One region of the Methylobacterium sp. V23 genome, then DNA from elsewhere that is predicted to be linked to it. Evidence: predicted binding sites of a transcription regulator. Region 1 holds the regulator's gene; the other holds the start of a gene.

Evidence for each region. Region 1 encodes PhoB, which activates phosphate uptake and scavenging genes when phosphate is short. Its sites were predicted from a motif close to TGTCATNNANCTGTCAT; they were not measured.
Region 2: CRT23_RS22390 (DUF1045 domain-containing protein) is a predicted target of PhoB. The motif match lies at 3,165-3,181, and genes of this name have one in related genera.

What each region holds. Positions count from the first base shown of each region.
Region 1 covers NZ_PDHT01000019.1:60,770-65,701, reverse strand. Annotated here, with positions in the region: gene CRT23_RS17915 (SDR family oxidoreductase) at 1-804, shown strand, start outside; gene CRT23_RS17910 (matrixin family metalloprotease) at 897-1,937, shown strand; gene phoB (phosphate regulon transcriptional regulator PhoB) at 1,995-2,699, opposite strand; gene phoU (phosphate signaling complex protein PhoU) at 2,729-3,454, opposite strand; gene pstB (phosphate ABC transporter ATP-binding protein PstB) at 3,541-4,359, opposite strand; gene pstA (phosphate ABC transporter permease PstA) at 4,412-4,932, opposite strand, start outside.
Region 2 covers NZ_PDHT01000032.1:8,892-13,823, reverse strand. Annotated here, with positions in the region: gene phnD (phosphonate ABC transporter substrate-binding protein) at 1-644, opposite strand, end outside; gene phnC (phosphonate ABC transporter ATP-binding protein) at 749-1,549, opposite strand; gene CRT23_RS22395 (DapH/DapD/GlmU-related protein) at 1,642-2,268, opposite strand; gene CRT23_RS22390 (DUF1045 domain-containing protein) at 2,317-2,982, opposite strand; gene CRT23_RS22385 (DUF3108 domain-containing protein) at 3,213-4,097, shown strand; gene CRT23_RS22380 (translation initiation factor 2) at 4,226-4,675, opposite strand; gene CRT23_RS22375 (DUF2892 domain-containing protein) at 4,914-4,932, shown strand, end outside.

The DNA.
Region 1 (4,932 bases):
GACCTGTCCGGCAAGCGCGCCCTCGTCAGCGGCTCCACCAGCGGCATCGGCTACGCCATCGCCAAGGCGCTGGGCGAGCTCGGGGCCAACGTGGCGATCAACGGGCGGACGCAGGAGCGGGTGCGCGACGCCGTCGAGCGCCTCAAGCGCGAGACCGGCCATGCCGGCTTCATCGGGGCACCCGGCGACGTCGCCAACCCGGACGGGGCGGCCCGGGTGGTCTCCGGCCTGCCGGACATCGACATCCTGGTGAACAACACCGGCATCTTCGAGCCGAAGCCGTTCTTCGAGATCCCGGACGAGGACTGGCGCCGGTTCTTCGACACCAACGTGATGAGCGGCGTGCGCCTCGCCCGGGCCTACACCCCCGGCATGGTCCAGCGCGGCTGGGGCCGGGTGGTCTTCATCTCCAGCGAATCCGGCGTGAACATCCCGGTGGAGATGGTGCATTACGGAATGACCAAGACCGCCCAGCTCGCGGTCGCGCGGGGGCTCGCCGAGACCGTGTCGGGCAGCGGCGTCACCGTGAACAGCGTGCTGCCGGGGCCGACCCTGTCGGAGGGCGTCGCCGAGTTCATGAAGAGCATGGCCCAGGGGCAGGACGGCGGAGCCGGGGGCGAGGTCGACCTCGACGCCGCCGGAAGGGCCTTCGTGGCCGAGCACCGCCCGACCTCGCTGATCGGTCGTCTCGCCACCGTCGAGGAGGTGGCCAGCATGGTCGCCTACCTCTGCAGCCCGGCCGCCAGCGCCACCAGCGGCGCGGCCCTCCGGGTCGATGGCGGCGTGGTGCGCAGCATCGTCTGAGGACGCGCCGCCCGGTCACGCGGCGGCGGGTGCGGTAAGGATTTCGCAACCTCTGCCGCCGACCCTGGCCCGAAGAGACGGGAGGGCAGGCAATGGGGGATTATGCGCTGGAAGGTCCGCGCTGGGGCACGGGCGCGGCGGGCACGAGCGGCGGCACCGTCACCTGGGCCGTCGACGGCACGATTCCCACCAGCTTCGTGAGCCTTCTCCAGGCCGCCTTCGCCACCTGGGCGGCGGCCGCCAACATCGCGTTCCAGCAGGTGGCCACGACGGCCAGCGCCCAGATCGACGTCACCCTCGGGGGAATCGACGGGCTCGGCGACACCCTGGGCTATGCCCATTATACCTATAGCGGCCAGCGCATGCAGTCGGTGGAGATCACCTTCGACAGCGGCGAGGGCTGGCACGCCGTCTCCGGCGGGCGGGTGGTCAGCACCCAGAACGTCGATCTCTCCCTGGTGGCGCTGCACGAGATCGGCCACGCGCTCGGCCTCGATCACTACAACACCAAGCCCGAGGTGATGAACGCCGTCCTCAACACCAGCATCAAGACCCTGGCGGCCGGCGACCTCGCCGGAATCCAGGCCCTGTACGGCGCGCCGAGCGCCCCGGTGATGGCCGCGGCCGCACCGTCGAGCCCGGTCGCCGCCTCCACCGCCCCGGCGGTCACGGCGGTGTATCGGTTCTACGACACCCATACGGGGGATCACTTCTACACCACGAGCACCGCCGAGAAGGCGCAGATCCAGCAGACGCTGCCGTGGTTCAACTACGAGGGCACCGCCTGGGCAGCCCCGGCCAAGGGCGCCGACACGGTGGACGTGTTCCGGTTCTTCGACACGGTCTCCAACGCCCACTTCTTCACGACGAGCGTGTCCGAGCGGGACCAGGTCCTGAAGACCGCGCCGAGCTACAAGTACGAGGGCGTGGCCTTCGAGGCCTACGCCGATGCCAGCGCCCCCGGCGGCCTGACCCTGGAGCGCTTCTACAACACCCAGACCGGCCAGCATCACTTCGCCGGCAGCGCCGAGGAGGCCAACGGCATCAATCACGGCGTCGCCGGTCCGGGCTGGGTCGACGAGGGCAAGGCCTTCACCGTCCACCTGCCCACCGACACGATGCTGTTCGCCTGAGCGGCGGGGCCGGCCGCTCGGCCCGGCGACTCGGCTCAGCCCAGCGACTCGGCCCGGCTACTCGGCTTCGGTCTCGAACATCTCGTCGAAGGAATAGCCCGAGCCGCGCACGGTGCGGATCGGGTCGCTCTGCCGCGGGCGGTTCAGGGCCTTGCGCAGGCGCCCGACATGGACGTCGACGGTGCGCTCGTCGATGTAGACGTCGTGGCCCCAGACGCCGTCGAGGAGCTGCTCGCGGGAGAACACCCGGCCGGGGCTCTGCATCAGGAACTCGAGGAGCTTGAACTCGGTCGGCCCGAGATGGATCTCGCGGCCCTCCCGGCGGATGCGATGGCTGACCCGGTCGAGCTCGATGTCGCCGGCCACCAGCAGGTTGGCGACGTGGGCGGGCTTGGCCCGGCGCAGCAGGGCGCGGACCCGGGCGAGGAGCTCGGGCACCGAGAACGGCTTGACGATGTAGTCGTCGGCGCCGGTTCCCAGGCCGCGGATGCGGTCGCCCTCCTCGCCGCGCGCCGTGAGCATGATCACCGGCAGCCGCTCGGTCTCGCGTCGGGCGCGGATGCGGCGGCAGAGCTCGATCCCCGACAGGGCGGGCAGCATCCAGTCGAGCAGGACGAGGTCGGGCACCTGCTCCTGCAGGCGCAGGTCCGCCTCGTCGCCGCGGGCGGCCGAGTCGACGATGAACCCCTCGGCCTCGAGGTTGTAGCGGAGGAGAAGGGTCAGGGCCTCCTCGTCCTCGACGATCAGGATACGCGTACTCATCGTGCGCTTTCGATCAGACCGGCACGGGGTCAGGCCGCGCCGGGCATGTCCACGGTGGCGTAGTTGGAGGCGTCGTTCTTCGGGCGCTCGCGCTCGGCCAGCAGGTTCTCGCCGGTGACGAGGTAGTGGATCGTCTCGGCGATGTTGGTGGTGTGGTCGCCGATGCGCTCGATGTTCTTGGCCACGAACAGGAGGTGCGTGCAGAACGAGATGTTGCGCGGATCCTCCATCATGTAGGTCAGGAGCTCGCGGAACAGGGAATTGTAGAGGGCGTCGATGGCGTCGTCGCGCTCCCAGACGCCGAGGGCCGCCTTGATGTCGCGGCTGGCATAGGCGTCGAGGACGTCCTTGAGCTGCTCCTGCACCAGGTCGCTCATGTGCTGGACGCCGATGACGATCTTCTGCGGCTGGATCTGGTCGGCGATCGCCACGACGCGCTTGGCGACGTTCTTGGCGAGGTCGCCGATGCGCTCGAGATCGTTCGAGACCCGGATCGCCGTCACGGTCTCGCGCAGGTCGATGGCCAGGGGCTGGCGCCGGGCGATGAGCAGGATCGCCCGCTCCTCGATCTCGCGCTGCAGGGTGTCGAGGCGGGTGTCGGCGGCGATCACCGCCTGGGCCAGGGGCGCGTCGCGGCGCACCAGGGCCTCGCCGGCCTCGGTCATCATCTTCTCGGCGATGCCGCCCATCTCGGAGATCGAGCGGCGCAGGTCCTCAAGGTCCGTATCGTAGGATTTGACGATGTGGTCGGGCATGGGTCTCGCTCCTCGATCGGGCCCGCCTGTCCGGTGCCCGCCCTGGCGGTGATGTGGGGCGCGGGCCGATCCCGGCCGGCGGAGGATCAGCCGAAGCGGCCGGTGATGTAGTCCTGCGTCTGGCGCTTCTCCGGATTCATGAAGATGCGCGTCGTCGGGCCGAATTCCACCAGCTCGCCGAGATACATGAAGGCGGTGAACTGCGAGATGCGCGCCGCCTGCTGCATGTTGTGCGTGACGATGACGATGGTGAATTCCGAGCGCAGCTGCTCGATCAGCTCCTCGATGCGGCCGGTGGAGATCGGGTCGAGGGCCGAGGTCGGCTCGTCGAACAGGATCACCTCGGGGCGCTGGGCCACCGTGCGGGCGATGCAGAGGCGCTGCTGCTGGCCGCCCGAGAGGCCCATGCCGGACTGCTTGAGCTTGTCCTTCACCTCGTCCCAGAGGGCGGCCTTGCGCAGGGATTCCTCGACGCGCACGTCGAGGTCGGCCTTGGGCAGCTTCTCGTAGAGGCGCAGGCCGAAGGCGACGTTGTCGTAGATCGACATCGGGAACGGGGTCGGCTTCTGGAACACCATGCCGATGCGCGAGCGCAGCTCGTTGAGGTCGACCTTGGAATCCAGCACGTTCTGGCCGTCGAGGAGGATCTCCCCTTCCGCGCGCTGGTCCGGATAGAGGCTGTAGATCCGGTTGAAGGTGCGCAGCAGGGTGGACTTGCCGCAGCCCGACGGGCCGATCAGCGCCGTGACCTGGCGGTCGTGGAAGTTGAGGTTGACCGACTTCAGGCCGTGGAAGCTGCCGTAGTAGAAGTTCAGGTCCTTGACCGCGATGCGGACCGGTGAGGACTCGTCGGCCTTGTGGCGTCCGGTGAGCTGCGCGGACGTGATCCCGGGGGCGGCGTTCATCGGTTCAAGATCCTATCGGTCGAAGGAGCGGAGACGGGCGGCGCGCGGGTGGTCAGCGCGACCGCTCGGTCTTGATGACGAAGCGGGCCACGATCGAGAGGGCGAGGATCGTGACGGTGATCAGGAGGGCGCCGGCCCAGGCGAGCTGCTGCCAGTTCGCATAGGGCGAGAGGGCGAACTGGTAGATCATCACGGGCAGGTTCGGCACGCCGCCCATCAGGTTGGGGGCGAACCAGCTGTTGTTGTTGAGCGCGGTGAAGAGCAGCGGCGCGGTCTCGCCGGCGATGCGGGCCAGCGCCAGGATGATGCCCGTGACGATGCCGGCGCTGGCGCCGCGCCAGGTGATGCTCTTGATGACGATCGACGGCGGGGCGCCCAGGGCCGCGCCGGCCTCGCGCAGGGTCGAGGGCACGAGGCGCAGCATGTCCTCGGTGGTGCGCACGATCACCGGCGTCGCGATGATGGCCAGCGCCACCGCGCCGGCCCAGCCCGAGTAGGAGCCCATCGGGCGCACCATCAGCGTGTAGACGAACAGGCCGATGAGGATCGACGGCGCCGAGAGCAGGATGTCGT
Region 2 (4,932 bases), on a different contig from region 1:
ATGCCCTTGGCGGCCATGCGGGTGACCATGGTGTCGGTGTCGGTGTTGTAGAGGTTGGCCGCCGCGTCCACGGTGCCCTGCACCAGGGCCAGGACGGCGTTCTCGTGGCTGCCGGCATAGACGGTCTTGCCGAAGTAGGTGTCGACCGGGTGGCCGGCCTTGTGCAGGAAGTAGCGCGGCGCCTGGTTGCCGGAGGTGGAGTTCGGGTCGACCAGGGCAAGGTTCTTGCCCTTCAGGTCCTCGATCGTCTTGTACGGGCTGTCGGCGCGCACGTAGATCACCGAGTAGTAGCCCGAGGCGCCGGTGTCGTGGCGCTGGTTGACGATGGGCTCGACCTTGACCCCGGTCATCACCGCGCGGGCGAAGGAGGCGGGGCCGTAGAAGGCGAGCTGGGCGTTGCCGGCCCGCTGGCTCTCGATCACGGCGGCGTAGTCGTTGGCGATGCGCAGCGTCACCGGAACGCCGAGGGCCTTCGACAGGTAGGCGGTCATCGGCGCGTAGCGATCGGTGGTGCCCGATGCGTTCTCGGCCGGGATCACCGCCAGGGTCAGGGCCGGATAGGCGGCCTTCCAGTCCTGGGCCGCGGCCGGGAGGGCGAGGAGGGCGAGCGCGACGGCGCCGGCGAGGGATCGACGGGTCAGCATGGGAAACTCCCGGTGGGGGTGGGAAATCGGGCCGCAGGATCGGGCCGAAAGATCAGGGCGAAGGATCGGGGCGAAGGATCAGGGCGGAGGATCGAGCCGGCGGATCAGGCAACCAGGGCGGCGGGATAGGTCGGGGGCCGCACCGGCTCGGGGGCATCGAGGACCTCACCGGCCTCCAGCCCGTAGAGCTGGCGGGCCACCGCCTCGGTGAGGTCGGCGGGGGCGCCGTCGAACACGAGGCGGCCGTCGGCGAGGCCGACGAGGCGGTCGCAGTAGCGGCGGGCCAGATCCAGGGAATGCAGGTTGCACAGGACCGTGATGCCGTGGCGCCGGTTGGCCTCGGCCAGGGCGTCCATGACAATGCGGGTGTTGCGCGGATCGAGGGAGGCCACGGGCTCGTCGGCGAGGATCAGGTCGGGGGCCTGCATCATCGCCCGCGCGATGGCGACGCGCTGCTGCTGGCCGCCGGAGAGCTGGTCGGCCCGGTGCCCGGCGAAGTCGCCCATGCCGAACCCGTCGAGGGCGGCCAGGGCCAGGGCGCGCTCGCGCTCGGACCAGAGCTTGAGCAGCGCGCGGTGCCGGGGCACCTCGGAGAGCCGGCCCATCAGCACGTTGCTCAGCACGTCGAGGCGGCCGACGAGGTGGAACTGCTGGAAGATCATGGCGCAGCGCGTCCGCCAGCGCCGCAGCTCGCGGCCGCGCAGGGCCGTGACGTCGAGGCCGTCGAACAGGATGCGGCCACCCGTCGGCTCGGCCAGGCGGTTGATCATCCGCAGCAGGGTCGACTTGCCGGCGCCCGAGCGCCCGATCACGCCCACGAAGCGGCCGCGGGGGATGGCGAGGGAGACGCGCTCCACGGCACGGCGGTCGCCGTAACGGCGCGTCAGATCTTCGAGGATCAGCATGCGGGTACCCGGCGCTTCACGATGAGCGCCGGTAAACCCGCGGGGCACGACAGCATCATGACAGTTGTTCGGCTAACCGATAGCCGGAACTCTTATGCCTCTGCTTCGTAGCGCTCCAGGAACGCGTCGATCGACAGGGCACGGAAATCCGGCAGGGCCCGGCGCAGGCGCGCATGGTCCCAGTCCCACCAGGCCAGCGCCTGCAGGCGCTCGGCGATCGCCTCCGGGAACCGGCGGCGCACCACCCGGCCCGGATTGCCGACCACGATCGTGTAGGGCGCCACGTCGCGGGTCAGGATGGTGCCCGCGCCCACCACCGCCCCGGTGCCGATGCGGCGCCCGGGCAGGATGACGGCGCCGTGCCCGATCCAGACGTCGTGGCCGATGCTGACCGGCAGGGCCCGGCGCCGGGCGAAGAAGGCCGCCTCGTCCGCTTCCCCCGGCCAGTAGGCGCTGGCCCGGTAGGTGATGTGGGATTGCGAGGCCCGCTCCATCGGGTGGTTGCCGGGGTTGATCCGCACGTGGGAGGCGATGGAGCAGAACTTGCCGATGGTGGTGTCGTCCGCCTGCCCGTCCTCGACGATGTACGAGTAATCGTCGAGGCTGGTCTCGCGGAGGCGGGTGCGCGCACCGACCTCGGTGTAGCGGCCGAGGCGGCCCCCCGAGGTCTGGGCGGTCGGGTGGACGGCCGGTTCGAGGCCGAGGCGATCGGAGGCCATCGCGGGATCCTGTCGGGCGGGCAAGGAATGTCGGGCGGAGAAGGGATGTCAGGCGGAGAAGGGGAGGCGGCGCAGCAGGCGGAACGGCGCCGCGCCGTCCTGGACCACCACGCTCACCGCATCGACCGCCAGGTCGGGCAGGCCCGCGGCCGCCGCGGCCAGGAGGGGCAGGGCGGTCGCCCCGTCCTCCGGCCCGAGGGGGCCGGTGAGCGTCATGTGGAAGCGGAAGGCCTCGAAGACGTGCGGGTAGCCCCAGCGCTCCAGCAGCGCCCGGCCGCGGGGATCGAGACGCTCGGGGCGGCGGCGGGCCCGCTCGGCCTCGGTGAGGGGCGCGCGCAGGGGATCGAGGGCCGCGACGCACTCGGCGGCCAGGAGGCCGAGGGCGGCCGGGGGCGCTTCCGGCACCAGGGCGGCGAAGGCCCCGAGGGCGGTGACCCGCAGGGGGCCGACGGGCAGGGGGCTCCGGTGCGCCGCTAGGGCCTCGGCCGCCGCCAGGAGATCGGCCTCGGTGGCGCCGGGGGCGAGGCGCATCGGCGCCTTCAGGGTGGCGTGGAACCCGTAGGTGCGCGGCTCGGCGGTGTGGGCGGCCAGGATCGCCCGGAGCGCCTCCGGGCCGGGCGCCGGGCCGGAACCCAGGATCGCGTCACCGAAGGCGGCCAGGGCCGAGCCGGGGGCGGGCGTGAAGTAGAGGGCGTATCGGGCGGGTCGATCCAACGCAGTCGTGTCCGGCAAGGGGGGCGTGTCCGGCAAGGGGGGCGTGTCCGGCAAGGCAGTCTTGTCCGGCAAGGGGAGCGTGTCCGGCAAGGGCGCGTGTTCTGGCGGCACGCGAGGGGATGGGTGAGTCGCGCGGGGTTGAGCCTGCGCGCGAGGTGCCGAAGCGCGCATACTACGGGCTTCCGACGCCGATATGACAGCTTGAGCGCCGTTCGGGGCGCGATGAGGCGATGGCCGTGTCCGCTCGCAGGCACAGACAGATCCGGGCCCTGATCGCCCTGTCCCTGGCGACCGCCGTGCTGGGGGCCGGCGCGCAGGCCGCGGGGGAGGCACCCGCGGCCCGCTTCACGGCGGCCTACGGCCTGAGCTTCCTGAACCTGCCGGCGGGCGAGGCGAGCCTCGCGGTCGAGCGGTCGGGCGAGCGCTACGCCCTGGAGCTCGAGGCGGGCCTGCGCGGCCTCGCCGGCGTCTTCTTCGACGGGGCCGGCAAGGCCACCGTCGCCGGATCGGCGACCCGGGCCGGCGCGGTGACCGCCACCTTCCGGATCGACAGCCGCTACGGCGGCAAGCCGATCGCTGTGGCCCTCGACCTTGCCGGCGGGCGCGTGCGCAGCGCCAGCGTCGCGCCGCCCCCGACCCCGCGCGAGGACCGGGTCCCGGTGGCGCCGGAGGACAAGGTCGGCGTGGTCGACCCCCTGACCATGCTGACGATTCCCCTCGGGGCCGCCCCCCTGGACGTCGCCCTGTGCGACCGGCGCATCCCGGTCTTCGACGGGGCGAGCCGGGCCGACCTCGTGCTGTCGCGGGGCCGCCTCGCGACGGTGACGGAGGGCGCCTATCGCGGCCCCGCCCTCGACTGCCGGGTGCGCTGGGTGCCGATCTCAGGCCACCGCTCCGGCGGGAGCAACGTCCGCCGCATGGCCGCCAACGACGACATGCAGGTGCGCTTCGCCCCGATCCTCGACGGGACGCTGCTGCTGCCGCTGTCGATCACGGTCGCCACCGGATGGGGCACGGTGCGCATCGAGGCCACCCGCTGGGGCGGGGCGCCGCCCGGCCCGGAAGCCCCGGCGGCGAAGGCCGGCGTGACGGTGCGCCTGCCCAATGCCCACTAGGGGCGCGGCAACGGTTTCCCGCCGTCGCGGCCATCGGGATCGCGCGGGTCGCGGACGCGTCGAGAACCTGACGCCGGCCCGGCTCTGCTTGCCTGTCTTCTCGCCTCGGACGGTCGCGCGACCACCGCCTAGGCGTCGGGGGCGCGGCGACGGCGGGCGTGCGGGGCCCCCGGCCGGGCCTCCGGCACCAGCACGGCACTGACCGGGTTCGGGGTATGGTCCAGGGCCGCCCCCGTATAGGCATCGACGCCGATGCCGATCACCCCGCCGGCGAGCACGTTGCCCGCCATCCCGGCAGCGCCCGCACCCACCACCTGGGTGCGGACCGGGATGAGCGCGGGCTGAAAGCCGGGCTTGGCGAAGGTCACGTCGAACGCGTCCGAGCGATCCACCTCGAGGGAGCACGGGGTCGCCGGGCAGGCATAGCCCTTGGTGCTCGTCATCGTCGCGCCGGAGGGCTCCGTGAGAAAGGCCATCTTCTCCGTCGTGCCGCGCGTGATGCTGCCGCAAGCCCCGACGCTCACCGCGATCAGCATCGCGGCGGTGAGTGTCCGCGTGCCCGTGATCCTGGTGCTCATGGTGCTCATGTCGTCCCCCCGAGCCGTATTCTGTGACGGCCCAGCCGGTTTCACGCCCTCTGCACGCAGGAACAAGATCCCGCCCCGATCACAACTTCCGATATACACAGGGATCGCGCGCCGGATCCCGGCGGGGCGGCCGGCGCGGTCGGCGGCCCGGTGCCGCGCCACACCCGCGCGGTGGAACGCCCGTTCCCCCGCCGCGTTCGCCCCGCGACGCAGCACAGGAGACGCCCGCATGGCCAACGCGATGATCC